Ruminococcus sp. HUN007: one gene and its partner. The protein of the gene in region 1 binds, or shares a complex with, the protein of each later gene. Links are inferred from orthologs where the notes say so. Each region holds a gene or a part of one and is shown on either strand. Other genes may lie near its edges.

Region 1 (8,944 bases):
TTTCGACATACACGAGGAGCCTACTGAGATAATCAAGAGCGGAAAGACGAGCTCGATGGCAGTCGGACTCGGACTTCTTCACGACGGAAAGGGCGATGCGTTTGTAAGTGCCGGAAGCACCGGTGCGCTCGTTGTAGGGGCTACATTCATTGCAAAGAGACTTAAAGGCGTTAAGCGTGCAGCTCTTGCTCCTATTATGCCTGCAAAGGACGGATACTTCATGCTTCTTGACGGCGGTGCAAATACGGAATGCCGTCCGGAAGCGCTTGTTCAGTTCGGACTTATGGGCTCGGCCTACATGGAAAAGGTAATGGGCATAAAGGAGCCGAGAGTGGGACTTCTGAACATCGGTGCCGAGGAGACAAAGGGACGTGAACTGGAGATCGAGACCTACAGGCTTCTCGAAAAGTCACCTGTAAACTTTGTGGGTAACATTGAAGCCCGTGACATGCCGTTCTCGAAGTGCGATGTACTCGTTGCTGACGGTTATACGGGCAACATTGCTCTGAAGCTTTACGAGGGCATGGGACTTTACTTCGGCAAAACACTTAAGAATATGCTCACGAAGAATCTGAAGACAAAGATCGCTGCAGGCCTTCTTATGGATCAGGTAAATGAATTCAAAAAGAAAATGGATTATTCCGAAGTCGGCGGTGCAGTACTCATGGGTATTCAGGGCACCGTTATAAAAGCACACGGAAGCTCGGACGGCAAGGCTTTCTACAATGCCATCCGTCAGGCTAAGGAGTGCGTGGAAACAGGAGTATCGGAACGTATATCATCATATCTTGAAATGCAGAAGGGAGCTGAATGATTTGACCGAGCTTGAGGAAAGTATAAAATACACTTTTAAGGATAAAAAGCTTCTGCATGAAGCGCTTTCACATTCATCATACGCAAACGAATGCAGAAGAAACCGCCGCAGCAACGAACGTCTTGAGTTCCTGGGCGACAGTGTTCTTTCCATCGTTGTGTCACAGTATCTTTTTGAGCATTTTTCGCATCTTCCGGAAGGCGAGCTTACGAAGATAAGGGCGTCGCTTGTATGTGAAAAATCTCTTCATATTTTTGCACAGAAGATCAATCTGGGAAAATATCTTCTTCTCGGCAAGGGTGAGGAAAACACAGGCGGACGTGAAAGAGCGTCGATACTTGCAGATGCTTTCGAAGCCCTGATCGCTGCGATATTCCTTGACGGTGGTCTGGAAGCAGCGAGAACACATATTCTCAGATTCATTCCGGAAGACATTGAAGCACAGAAGAATGCGGCTTTCAGCGACTACAAAACTATTCTTCAGGAAGTTATACAGCAGAATCCGGAGGAAAAGGTCGAGTACGTTATAGCTGACCAGACAGGTCCGGATCACAACAAGGCCTTTACAGTAAATGTATGCCTTAATTCCAACGTGATCGGTGTCGGTGTCGGACGCAGCAAGAAGGAAGCGGAACAGATGGCTGCAAAGGAAGCACTGAAACTGATGGGTTACAATGAAGCACAGTAATATTTCAGTTTTCATTCCGCATACCGGCTGTCCGCACATGTGCAGTTTCTGCAATCAGCACACCATAAGCGGTGCGGTGAAGCCGCCGACGGGTGATGAGGTGCGCAGGACCTGTCTTGAAGCGCTTTCATATATTAAGGACAGGAAAAACTGCGAGATAGCTTTTTTCGGCGGAAGTTTCACTGCCGTTCCGGAAGACTACCGCAATGAACTTCTTGAAAGTGTTCAGGAGTTTTTTAGGGGAAGACGGTTTCGGCGGTATACGTGTTTCAACAAGGCCGGACTGTATTGATGAAAACATACTGGAAAGCTTAAAACACTACGGTGTTACAGCCATCGAGCTCGGATGTCAGAGTATGGACGATGAAGTTCTGAAGCTCAATGAGCGCGGACACAGTGCAGATGATGTCGTTAAGGCATCGGAGCTTATCAGAAAATACGGTTTTGAACTGGGGCACCAGATGATGACCGGACTCTACGGTTCATCTCCTGAAAAGGACGGCATGACGGTCCGCAGGATCATCGCATTAAAGCCGGATACTGTAAGAATATACCCGACTGTCATACTCGAAGGAACAAAGCTTTCTGAACTTTTTAAGTCCGGCGAGTACAGAACGTACAGCCTTGACGAGATGGTGGGATATGTCTGCGGATACATGGAACGTTTTGAGGCTGCAGGCATAAGGATAATAAAATGCGGGCTTCACGCATCTGAAACGGTTGAATGTGAAATGGCGGGCGGCTATTATCATCCCGCCTTCAGGGAACTGTGTGAAAGCAGAAAATACAGAAACATTCTTGACGGAATGCTTTGCGGAGAAGGGGAGTACAGGATCGAGGTCAGACCTGAGCTCGTAAGCAAGGTGACCGGACAGAAACGATCAAACATTGATTATTTCAGTCAGAAGGGGATCAGAATAAAGATCGTTCCTTCGGACCAGAGGGAAGAAATAAATGTATTTAAAATCACTTGAACTCCACGGCTTCAAGTCCTTTCCGGATAAAGTTGTACTTTCATTTGACAAGGGACTTACAGGTGTAGTAGGGCCTAACGGCAGCGGAAAAAGTAATATTGGTGACGCGGTAAGATGGGTACTGGGCGAACAGTCCACAAAAACGCTCCGCGGAAACAAGATGGAAGATGTTATTTTTTCCGGTACTACAGCAAGAAAACCGGCAGGCTTTGCCTCTGTTACTCTTACGATAGACAACAGCACAGGCGAGCTCAATCATGATGACAGTGAAGTTGCCGTTACACGAAAGATCTACCGTAACGGTGACAGCGAATACAGAATAAACGGAAAAGCAGTCAGACTCAAGGACATAAACGAGCTTTTCATGGATACGGGACTTGGCCGTGACGGTTATTCTATAATCGGACAGGGACGAATAGCCGAGATCGTTGGTGCCAGAAGCACGGAACGCCGTGATATTTTTGAAGAGGCAGCCGGCATATCAAAATTCCGCTACAAAAAGGCAGAGGCTGAACGCAGGCTCACACAGGCACAGGATAACCTTAACAGACTCACGGATATTCTGTCCGAACTCGAGGACCGTGTGGGACCTTTGAAAAAGCAGTCGGAAAAGGCTGAGAAATTTCTTGTTCTCGCTGATGAAAGAAAGAAGCTTGAACTTTCACTCTGGATACACGACCTTGAAGAACTTGGCGAAGCACTGAAGAAAATAGAGGAGAATTCACTTATCTATACTGCCCAGTATGAAAACATCGTCAGTCAGGAAGAACGTGAAGAGCAGAGCATCAAAGAAGCGTATGACAAGATGCGTGAGATCACGCTGAAAATAGATGAGTACAAGCAGCTCATACTTGATGTGGAGCGTGAATCGTCAGATTACCGTTCCGGCATTGCTGTGTGCGAAAATGATATACGTCACAGTGAGGAGATGATCGCTTCTGTAAGAAGCAGGCAGGAAAACGAAGAGAACGCCAAAAAGGCAGTTGCCGAAAAGATGGCTGCTCTTAAAAACAAACTTTCCGAAGGCGAGCAGAAGGTGCGCGATACGGAAGATGAACTTCGTTCTGCTGAAAAGAGCTTTAAGGAGATCGAGGAGGAAGCCGGCAGGGCGGAGAAGGAATCCGGGGACCGTGAATCGAAGCTTAATGCACTGTACAGAAAACAGAATGACCTTAAGTTCACTATAGCATCAGCCTCATCAAGACGTGATGAACTTGACGGTCAGCTTGCCGGACTCGATGCACAGAACGAAGAACTGGCAAAAACTCTTGCAGGATATGAGGAAGATCTGCGTACAGCGAAGGAGACCCTTGATACCATCGAGGAGCGGGAGAAGGAAAGTGAAAACAGACTTGCCGGACTTTCGATGATGTACAAAAAGAAAAAGACTGCGTTTGACGAAAGGAAACAGCAGTTTGATGATCTTACTCTTGAACTGAGGGAAAAACAGCAGCGTGAGAAACTCTTAAGCGACATGGAAAACAGCATGGAGGGTCTCAACTACAGCGTAAAGGAAATACTGAAGGCTCAGAAAAACCAGCGTATTTCCGGTATTTACGGTACGGTGTCACAGCTCATAACCGTTGATGATGAATATACCACAGCGATAGAAACAGCGCTCGGCGGTGCTCTTCAGAACATTATCGTAAAGAATGAAGATACGGCCAAGAGATGTATCGCATTACTCAAGGAACTGCGAAAGGGCCGTGCTACATTTCTGCCGGTCACATCTGTAAAGCCGTATGATTTCCGTGAAAACGGCGTACGGAACGAGGACGGATTTGTAGCGCTCGGCGACGAAATCGTAGAAACTGATCCCGATTTTAAGAATATCATGAGCAACCTTCTCGGAAGAACGGTCATTGCCGAGGATATTGACTATGCTTCAGTAATTGCGAAGAAGTATTCGTACAGGTTCCGCATAGTAACACTTGACGGTCAGGTGATCAACGCAGGCGGTTCGTTTACAGGCGGTTCGGCTGTTCAGTCGGGCGGTATTCTTTCGAGAAAGAATGAGATAAATGAACTTGCCGGAAAAATAAAGGAACTCGAAGGCAGGGTCTCACAGGTAAGGGATGACGCCCAGAAGGTCAGAGCGGAAGCTGAAAAGCTTCGTCTTGATATCGAAGCGGAAAACGACACAAAGCAGAAATTAAACGAAGACAGAATGACGTTCCGATCAGAGATAAAGAGTCTTGAATCGATCTTAGCGCAGTCTGAGCAGCAGAACAGGAACTATACTGACAACAGACACAGACTTGAAAAGAACATCGCGGAAGCGCAGGAGCAGTTCTCGGCAGCATCTGAGGAACTTGAAAAGATAAATTCTGAACTTGAGGCAGCTCAGAGCGAGGCGGATTCACACCAGAGCCTGAAGGAAGGACTGGCGGAAAAGAGGAAGCAGCTTTCCGATCATCTGTATGAACTGAAGATCAGGTGCATGGAGGCAGAGAAAAACTGCGAATCCATAAAGCTGGAGATAAGCCACTGTGAAGCAGAAGCAGGAAATCTGAACCAGAGCGCAAAAGAGCTTGAAAGTCAGATCGCCGGTCATGAGAAGACCATAGCTGAAAAGCGGGCTGAAATTGAAAAGAACAGGGCACTGCTTGAAAAGGCATCAGGACAGACTGAAGTTTACAGGAGCTGTATAACCGCTTCCGGTGAGCAGCATGATAAATATGAAGCTGCTGTTTCGGAAAAACGTGCAGGAATAAAGAAACTCGGCGAGGACAAGGAACGTCTTTCACGTGAGATGTCGAGGTTTGAAGAAAAAAAGGTAAATACACAGAGGGATTACGACAGCATAATCACGCGTCTGTGGGAAAATTACGAACTTACACGTACTGAGGCGGAAAATCAGGCGGAAAAGCTTGAAAATGTCGGACAGGCTCAGAAAAGACTTGGCGAAGTTCGTAATTCCATAAAGGCTCTCGGCAGCATCAACGTTGCGGCTATTGAGGAATACAAGGAAGTATCGGAACGATATGAATTCCTTTCGACACAGCTCAAGGATGTCGAGAATTCCAAGCGTGAGCTGGAAAAACTCATCGAGGAACTCACCTCGGACATGCAGAGGATATTTGCCGAGAACTTTGCTCTTATCAACAAAAACTTCAAGGAGATCTTCGTCGATCTGTTCGGCGGCGGCAAGGCCGACCTCGAACTGACCGATCCGGACAACATTCTTGAATCAGGTATCGAGATCAAGGTAGCCCCTCCGGGCAAGGTCATTAAGAACCTTATCTCGCTTTCCGGTGGTGAGCAGGCTTTCGTTGCTATCGCTATCTACTTTGCTATTCTTAAGATCAGACCTGCACCGTTCTGTATCCTCGACGAGATCGACGCAGCGCTTGATGAAGTAAACGTAAGAAAGTACGCTTTCTACCTTAAGAATTTCGTAAGCACAACACAGTTCATCCTCGTAACCCACAGAAGAGGTACAATGGAACTTGCCAACGTCCTCTACGGCGTTACAATGCAGCAGAACGGCGTGTCCAAACTGCTTAAGATGAATCAGGTGGATATTCCGGATGAAAATGAATAACCCGCCTGCGGCGGCCTATACTATCGAAAAACCGGACTGTCTTCCGACAGCCCGGTTTATTTATATATATCCTTGCAGATCCGCAAACTACGTTTGCTCATAAGCATATCGGCTAATAGTAAACGAAAATTATTCGTTTACTGTAATTGCTGCCGTAGGCAGCGACCGTATTTCTGATGCGTTTTTCGTTGACACAGATTGTTACTGATGTTATAATAAAAATGAAAACAGAAATCGTTAATAATTCAAGTTATGAATTACGAATAATCAAGGGGGCAATGTTTATGACAGTACAGCAGCAGGCTCATGTTATGATAGATAAACTGAATGTCAACGGATTGAATTATATAATAAATGTATTGAATGAACTGGATTCTGATAACTGGATCGATCAGTCATCCAAAAAAATAATAGATTCTGTTCATTCAGATGAAAAAAAGGAAGCTTTTCATCGCCTTGAAGAACGAAGGAAAAAATACGAATCGTTTGGTATTACGCTTACGAAAAGGTAAAGTCCACCTTACGGCGGACTTTACTATAAAAAAACGGGCTGTCTTATGACAGCCCGTTTTGAAGGTGCGTACGGCATTCTATTACGTAAATTCACTGTTTAAAACTCGACATTCAGCAGTTTCGTCATTTACTAATAGCTGAATGTTAAAGTCGGTATTAATAAGGTGACCATAATCGTCTGGTACCGAACAATGTCCCATTACTCTTATATTGAAATAATCGTTGCCGTCATTCCCTATAGGTCCTGCTACGTCAAAATTTATATATTTTACAGTACCAATTACAATATTTACAGCATCAATTGCTTCTAAAGTTGCTGTAACATAGTTTGAAGCAGCTTCCTGTGCATCTGGATACGTCAGTTTCGTTTTTTCAGTAACTGGTGGTTCAGTCTGCACTGGTGCCTGTGTTACTTGTTCGGTATTGGATGAAGAATTTGTATCTTCATCACCGCATCCGGTAAATAAAGTAATTGAAGATATAGATAAGAACATAGCAAGTGTGATTAGTCTTTTTTTCATAGTAAAACCCCCACATTTTAAAATATCAGTTAATTAAACCCCTTCTTGTACAGTTAGTACAAAATCCATTTAGTGCATTGTTGGCTTCTGTTATATCACAACCACAATTTGGACATGTAGTGATTATGTTGTTACTGTCCAATTGGGAGACAAATTTTGTTTCAGAATTCTGATAAATAGTTAAAAAGCGATTATAAAGACTCAAAGCTGTATCTTCGCCAATCTCATTATATGCTTTATCGAGTATTGAGATACATTGGTTTTCGAATTTAGTGTCTTTGATGCTACATGTTTTTAATAGATATAACATTGCTTCGGCAAACTTACCTGTTTCAATTTCATCAGCAGTGTACTCTTTATTATCGGATTTAGCGATATCCTCTCGCAGATAAAGAGATAATTGCATAGCGATTTCATTATGAAAATTGAACATTCTTACTCCTCCCAATAAATAGACTTATCAATTTTCAACAACAATCCGGATTGTTGTTTACAACTACATTGTATCAAAAAAAATCAATGGTTTTCGTGCAAAAAAGCAAAATCGTCATAATGCGCAAATATGAATGCCATATTTATATGAAGTATCTGATGTTTTAGTATGCAATTAAAGTAAAGAAATAAAATCACATTGGGGAATATATGTTTTATCTCTTAAGGTGTTTAATAATAACCCGTATAATTTCTTAAAGCTACTGTAAGTGAGATTTGATTTTTTGCTGTAGTATAGATTTTGAGCATGATTTATTGTATAATGAAATAGTAAGTGAAAATCATTCAGGAAAGGAGCTCTGTGATGGGACTTTATTTGAATCCGGATAATGAAAAGTTTAAGAAGATAGTTTCAAGTGAGATCTACATTGATAAGACGGGTCTTCTGAATATGACAAACAGGTTGTTTCGTGAGGAAAAGAACTGTATTGCAGTAAGTCATGCAAGACGTTTTGGAAAATCACAGGCGGCAAGAATGATCGATGCTTATTACAGCAGAGGGTGCAATTCTGAAGAACTTTTTGCCGGACTTGAAATATCCGAATCTGCGGATTATAAAGAACACCTTAACAGGTATAACGTTATTCATTTTGATATATCTTCGTTCGCAGATGAATATAAAGAGACGATCGTAAGTGAACTTAAAAGATATCTTTATGATGATCTGAAAAAGGAATATCCTGATGTTGATTACAGTAAGACAGTATCATCAGTGCTTTATCAGATTTATGAGAGTACGAAAAGCACTGGCTGTACAGGGATAAAATTTGTTATTGTAATCGATGAGTGGGACTGTATCGTAAGAAATTTTTCAGACAGTCCGGAAATCGTTCATGAATATCTTCAGTTTCTTCATTCGCTTTTCAAGAGCAATGAATCGCAGGCGTTTCTTGGAATCGGATATATCACCGGTATTTTACCGATAAAAAAAATTGAAAATGAATCTGCGCTGAATAATTTTATCGAATATACCATGACTGATCCGGATGAAACGGCTTCGTATTTCGGATTTACAGAGGAAGAAGTAAGAAAACTGTGCCAGAGCTACAATATGCCGTTTGATTCTGTGAAAGAATGGTATAATGGTTATGTTTTCGAGAACTTCCATATGTATAATCCGGATTCGGTATGCCTGGCGATGAAAAAACACAAGCTTAAATCATACTGGAAAAATACATCAGCATTCACCTCGGTAAACAGATATATCAGCCTTAATTTTGACGGGCTGAAGGAATCTGTTATAACAATGCTTAACGGAGGCAGAGTATCAGTAGATACAGAAACGTTTCAGAACGATCTTTCTGTTATTAATTCCAGAGATGATGCACTGACTGCGCTCATTCATCTTGGATATCTCGGATATGACAGTGAAAGAAAAAAAGCATATATTCCAAACTA
Region 2 (6,504 bases), 270 kb from region 1 along the record:
TCACCGGTATATATACCGGTTCAGGAAATGCAGCGGCCATTGTACCGATGTATGCAGGAACAGCGCACTGTCTGAGAAGTCCGAGCCCTGACCTGAGAGCCGCCTTCCCTGAAAGCACCGCTGCTCCGGGCATATTCCTGCATCCTGTAACACTTAACAGAGTTCCGTAAGTTCCCTTGTGTGAATCTGTGCTGCGTCTGACAAGGTGCCTTTTCACAAATTCCCTGTCTGTCACAGTGAAGAAATGATCGTTTACGGACTGTTTAGTCATTATTCTTCTTCAGCTTCATCGAGGTCGATAACGTCTTCAAAGTCATCCTCATTCATAACTGCGTTTTTCTTTGCCTGGCGTTTCTTTACCTTAGCCTGCTTTTCAGGCTTTTCCTTCTTCTCTCCGCCGTTTACAAGGCCTGAGAATTTATCTATAATATCCGGCAGTGTTGAGATCATTGCATTTTCCTTTGTAGCATTGACTGACATCTGAAGTAGCTTTACATCTCCGTCAGGTGAAACACAGATAAAAGCAAGAGGCTGAACGGATACACCTGCACCGGCAGCGCCTCCGAAGAGTTCCTTAGGCTGCTTTGAAGGAAGGTCGGAACCGCCTGAAGCGAAACCGAATGTTACCTTTGATACAGGAATGATAGTTGCCCCTTCTGATGTTTCGATAGGATTGCCGATTATAGTATTTACATCTATCATTTCCCTGATCTTGTCTATGGCAGTACCCATTAAATTATTTACCGGATGATTTTCCATATTTCTTTTCTCCTTTGAAACTGTATTATTTGTTTTTTCCTTATCCTTTTCTTTTAATATCTGAAGCTTGATAAAGCTGATCAGTATTCCGATACCGGCTATAAGTACCGAGCCGGGCTTCAGCTTAAGTTTTGTGCTGAAATCATAAACACTGTTTTTGCTGCTTTCATTGTACTTAAGTCCTATGTTTACATGATCTATGTCCGTTTTAAAATACGATGAAACAAACGCAAGTATGTTGTAGACTCCGGCGCTGAGCACGCCGTAATTTACTGCACATGAAAAAGCGTCCTCATCTGCCACCAGGCAGTCAACACAGACACGTGAAACTTTTATTTTACGCGTAAGTCCGAGAATATCATTCATGGACGACTTTATAAAATCGACCACTGCAGCAAAATTCTCAAGATATTCCTTTATTACGGATTTCTTTTTCTTCTTTGTTTTTTTACTGTTTTTCTCTTTTCCGTCCTCTTCAGTTTTTTCGTTTTCTGCTTTTTTCTTCTTTTTCTTTGACTTCTTTTCTTTCTTCTCCTTTTTCTTCTTCGGTTTATCGGAAGAAAGGATCTCGATGAAAAGATATTTTACACTGTAGTAAAACTCGCCGCCGGTGTACCTTAGGTCAACGCAGGCGCAGATATTGAAAAGCAGAGCGAAAACAAGGAGGATCACAATCAGAACAAGCAATTAATGATCACCCCGTTTATTCATCACCTTCCGGCAGCGGAAGCTGATCTGACTGCATCGCCTTGAGCGGAGGAAGTTCATCGAGTGAAGCGAGGCTGAAACACCTCAGAAAATTCCTCGTGGTCCTGTAGGAGATCGGTCTTCCCGGAACGTCAAGACGTCCTGCTTCCTCAATAAGTCCCTTTTCGGCAAGCTTCTGCATAACAGCAGAGCTGTCAACGCCTCGTACTGCATCTACAAAGCTTTTGGTAACAGGCTGGTTGTACGCCACCACTGCAAGCGTCTCCATCGAAGCAGTTGACAGAGCAGCATTTCGTCCTGTCTCAAAGACCTTCTTTACCGCAGGTGCATATTCAAGCCTTGTGGCAAGCTGATAGGAATCACCAAGCTTAAGCACCTGAAGTGCCGAACCCGTTTCATCATAGCGGTCATTGAGAAGTGTGATTATTTTTTCAAGCGACTCCTGGTCGATCCCGCTTCCTTCTGAAAGCACTGCCTTCGGAACAGGCTCACCGTATGCAAACAGAATAGCCTCTACTGCAGAAATATTTTCAACAAAGCTCATTATGAACTTTTCCTCTCTTTTCGTTTTCCTATAAATGTGATAGTAGTGTTATCATCGCTTATGTAGATACGTCCCGACTTTGTAAGCTCAAGAACGGCAAGAAACGTTGCCACTCGTTCGGAGCGGTCCGTAACACCGTCATAAAGCCCTTCCATATCAGCTGTACCTGTTTTGTAAAGCTGTTTGAGAATACTTATGACCTTGGTCGTCACGGAATACATCTTGTGCTTGACGATGACCCTGAATCTTTCATCAGGTCCCTGGTCACGCACAGGGATCTTTTTAACGTGCATGCCAAGGAAGGCATCGCGGAGTACGGTCGCTTCGTGTACACGCTGATAATCGGACTCTGCTTTTATAACGGCCTGTTTCCTTACAAACATGTCACCGCCGCAGTAGAGTTCCGCAAGCGCAGCTGCCGCCTTTTTACACAGCGCATATTCAATAAGAGCTCCCTGAAGTGCCTTTTTCTCCTCTTCCTCTTCCTCCGGAGCAGGAAGCAGGGCAAGGGTCTTGATGTAGATGAGTCTGGCAGCCATTTCAAGAAATTCGCCGGCCAGTTCAAGATCATGTTCAGCACACTGATCAAGATAGAGCAGATACTGTTCAAGAAGCTTTGATATCTCAATATCATTTATATCAAGCTTGTGCTTGATGACAAGATGAAGAAGAAGATCCAGCGGACCTTCAAATATCTCCAGTTTAAACGAAAGCTTTTCCATAGTCAGAATTACCTGAAAAACAGCGAACAGATAAGGTCGGAGATATTAAGCAGGAAGTATGCGACATACTGTACAGCAATTCCTATAACGCCCCTTAAAGGTCCGAACAGTATGAGCAGTATAAGTCCGAGCGAAATGTAACGAAGGTAAGGTGCGATCTTCCACAGAAACTTCGCAGGAAGGAACTGCATGAGTATGTCACCTCCGTCAAATCCCGGGACCGGAAGCAGAAGAAACAGTGCCAGATTAAGATTAAGTATCATAATATAGCTTATTATCTGTAACGCAGTGTGGCCCCATCTGAGATAGCCAGCCAATACATAAAGGAACGACATTATGAAGGCAAAAAGAAGATTGGAAACCGGTCCTGCAAACGAAACTGCCAGCATACCGAGTTTTTTGTTCTTACATTTAAAGTTGGACGGATTGATGGTAGCGGAACGGCCCCATCCGAATCCTATCAGTATCATGAATATAATACCGAAAAGATCAGCATGAGCAAAAGGATTGAGGGTCAGTTTTCCTTCCTTTTCAGGAGTATCATCACCGAGCTTTACAGCCATCCAGTTTCTTGCATACTGTCTTACCGGAAATACTGTGAACACCATAAGTGCTCCTATAGCAATACGCATTATGCTAAAATCATACATAGATGTACGTAACTCCTTTTTTACAAAGCAAACGTAAAATACAGATCCGTCAGGTTTTTCTCTGATGCGGAAACGGCTGATGATGACTGGATTCTTTTTCGTTTGCTATAATATATACACTTCTATTTTACTTTAATTTCATTAAAAAATCAAGGAAAATGCCTGTTTATTCCAGTTTTCAGAGGTAAAAAAAATTCACTCTTCTGTTATCAGAAGAGTGAATCAGATTTAGTTATTCTGGTAATCAATCAGACTGCGCGAGTCACCTTGCCGGAACGCAGACATCTTGAGCATACATATATATGACAAGGAGTACCATTAACAATTGCCTTAACACGTTTTACGTTTGGCTTCCATGTTCTGTTTGTACGTCTGTGTGAGTGAGAAACCTTGATACCAAAAGTAACGCCCTTTCCGCAGATTTCACATTTTGCCATTTTGCGCACCTCCTTAAACAAATCTTGATGTTTCCGATGAAACATCAGCGTTGCTGAAAACTCAATACATTTTCAACATTCCCAAAACATATAGAGTTTTCAGGAACGCTTTGATAATTATATCATATTTCAGATTAAATTGCAAGAGTTTTTTCAAAGTTTTTTAGCTGTTCCCCGCCTTTTCAGAGAAGGAAGGATTATTTTCATGCCGTACCGATCTGTCAGTTCTTCTCAATTTCTCCCGGAACGGCTATAAGGAACTTGATTTTTATGCCTTCATCCGAGAACATCTTTTCATGTTCAGTTACTGTGTTTTCTTCAAAACCGCTTTCATGCAGATCGTAGGTAATGTATTTTATGCTGTAGCCTGTTTCCTTAAAGTATTCAAGTGAATCGGCAAAAAGCTCATCATCATCGGTCTTGAACCAGAGCTCGCCGCCCTCTTTAAGATAGGTTCTGTAACGAAGAAGCTTTTTCGGATAAGTAAGTCTTCTCTTATTATGCTTTCCGCGCGGCCACGGATTGCAGAAATTGATGTAAATGCGGTCGATTTTATCATTCTCGTCAAACACTTCATCAATGTTCTCTATGTTGTGTACCAGAAGCCTGACATTTTCGATTTTACCGATACCAGCCTTCTCAAACTCGGCAACAGTCTTTCTTCGTGCATAGGCAGCCATTTCGCTTTTGATATCTATAGCCACATAATTAATATTCTGATTTGCCGCAGATACCTGTGAAATAAAACCACCTTTTCCGCAGCCAAGTTCAACGTAAAGCGGCTGATCCTTTGCAAAGCTCTGTCTCCACTTTCCCTTGAGTGCACCCGGATCCTTTACACAGAATTCGCAGGCCTCAAGTTCAGGTCTTGCCCATGGTTTTCTTCTGATCCTCATTATTATTTCATGCCTTTCAGTTTTTGTCGTCAGTTCCCGCAGCAGGAACTGATTCGATCAGTAATCTTGTGTTTTCATACTTCTCGTCATAGTCTTCAGGACGGAATTTATTGCTTATCCTGCTTTTGATGACTTTGAATGTACGTGTGTAATTAAGTGGTTTCATAGTCGGAAACGCCCTTACGATACGTGAAGTTTTTATCTGCTCGGAAAGCTTTTCGTACTTGGCATTTAAGACAAGTACTTCATCCGAGATGTTTTCGCCGAGTGCGATCGACTTGTCATGAAGCAGTGTCGCAATGTAATCGACCTGCTTAAGTCTCATATTGAACTGACGGATATCAGACAGTGTCGCAATAATATCGATAACAATGATCGTCGTTACAACAGCCGCAAAAATATTTCCGCCCAGATAAGGTATTTTTGCCACGAGCTTTTCAATGAGCGGATGCACCACACATATCACCAGTACCGAACCTACTCCCCACAGAAGTGAGATACGAAGACAGATAAATCCGCGGTAGTTGAATTTTTCCTCGGAATAATCCCACCACTTCGCATGGAATGTCTTTTCCATCAGCACTCCGACAAACAGTTCAAAACTTGTGCAGATAGCAACTGAAAGAACGTACAGGACAAGAAAGTCACCCTTAAGAGGGGCAAGTACATGTGTGATTATAATGACACCGAATCCGTATATCGGGCATATGGGACCGTTAAGGAATCCTCTGTTTTCAAATCCTCCGGTCTCAAGTGTACGGTCAACGACCTCAAGGAACCAGCCGAATACTGACCACCATAAAAAATAAAAAAACAGTTCAAAAACTGTATTCTGAAGGAAGCCTACATATATATGCTGCATCTTCCGTCCTCCCTTTTTCATAAATAAAAAAAACACTTTCTATATTATACTTGATAATATAGAAAGTGTCAACCGCAAAGGAAAGCTATTACTTAGTCATGCTTGCAACTTCAGCTGCGAAATCGTCAACCTTCTTTTCGATGCCTTCGCCGCGTTCGTAACGTACACAGTCAACAACCTTGATTGTGCCGCCGAGTTTCTTAGCTTCTGCATCAACGTAGCCCTGAACTGAGAGCTTGTCGTCCTTAACGAATGCCTGTTCGAGGAGACAGTTTTCCTTGAAGAACTTTTCAACCTTACCGTCGATGATCTTGTCCTTAACCTGATCAGGCTTGTTAGCCATCTTAGGATCTTCAGCCATCTGGATCTTCATGATCTTTCTTTCGTTTTCGATTACGTCAGCAGGAACGTTTTCTCTTGTAACGTATGCAGCGCCGAGAGCAGCACTCTGCATAGCAACGTCCTTACCGATAACTGCAACTGCATCTGCAGGGAGTTCTGTTTCCATCTTAACGAGAACGCCGATGCTGCCGCCGTTGTGGATGTATGAAGCGAGCTTGCCTTCGAATCTTACGAAACGACGGATAACGATGTTTTCTCTGATCTTCATACCAGCGAGTTCTGTGAGAACTTCATCAACTGTCTTGTCGCTGCCGCTGAGCTTGCAGGCCTTGAGAGCTTCAACATCAGCCGGGTTAGCTTCGATGATTGTATTTGCAACTGCAGCAACGAAGTCTCTGATATCAGGTGTGTTAGCTGCGAAGTCTGTTTCTGTGTTTACTTCAACAAGTACGCCGACATTGCCGTTTACGATAGCTGTTACAACACCTTCAGCAGCTGCTCTGCCGCTCTTCTTAGCCTGTGTTGCAAGACCTTTTTCTCTGAGGAATTCGATAGCCTTTTCTCTGTCGCCGTCGTTAGCTTCA

Evidence for each region. Proteins that work in one complex are often made in the same cells at the same time.
Region 2: the proteins of smc (region 1) and CC97_RS17610 are in contact, whole or in part, in a crystal structure (PDB 3ZGX), measured with the Bacillus subtilis proteins. The link is inferred for Ruminococcus sp. HUN007 from one-to-one orthologs.

The regions. Positions count from the first base shown.
Region 1 is NZ_JOOA01000002.1:2,838,190-2,847,133, forward strand. The notes cover bases 2,057-6,220. They hold smc (chromosome segregation protein SMC), read left to right. Parts: upstream 2,057-2,456; coding sequence 2,457-6,020; downstream 6,021-6,220. Other genes in these bases: CC97_RS16395 (radical SAM protein), read left to right, coding at 2,057-2,476. Outside these bases: phosphate acyltransferase PlsX, read left to right, coding at 1-814; rnc (ribonuclease III), read left to right, coding at 816-1,502; CC97_RS21135 (hypothetical protein), read left to right, coding at 1,489-1,794; more of CC97_RS16395, read left to right, coding at 1,709-2,056; CC97_RS16405 (hypothetical protein), read left to right, coding at 6,305-6,532; CC97_RS16410 (hypothetical protein), read right to left, coding at 6,614-7,054; CC97_RS16415 (hypothetical protein), read right to left, coding at 7,080-7,487; CC97_RS16420 (AAA family ATPase), read left to right, coding at 7,851-8,944. UniProt on the Bacillus subtilis protein: Required for chromosome condensation and partitioning.
Region 2 is NZ_JOOA01000002.1:3,108,029-3,114,532, reverse strand. The notes cover bases 873-3,852. They hold CC97_RS17610 (ScpA family protein), read right to left. Parts: upstream 2,734-3,852; coding sequence 2,011-2,733; downstream 873-2,010. Other genes in these bases: rpmB (50S ribosomal protein L28), read right to left, coding at 3,632-3,820; CC97_RS17605 (site-2 protease family protein), read right to left, coding at 2,742-3,383; scpB (SMC-Scp complex subunit ScpB), read right to left, coding at 1,463-2,011; ytfJ (GerW family sporulation protein), read right to left, coding at 873-1,446. Also shown: CC97_RS17625 (NAD(P)H-hydrate dehydratase), read right to left, coding at 1-271; more of ytfJ, read right to left, coding at 271-872; tRNA (guanosine(46)-N7)-methyltransferase TrmB, read right to left, coding at 4,042-4,716; CC97_RS17590 (putative ABC transporter permease), read right to left, coding at 4,733-5,578; tsf (translation elongation factor Ts), read right to left, coding at 5,667-6,504. UniProt on the Bacillus subtilis protein: Participates in chromosomal partition during cell division. May act via the formation of a condensin-like complex containing Smc and ScpB that pull DNA away from mid-cell into both cell halves.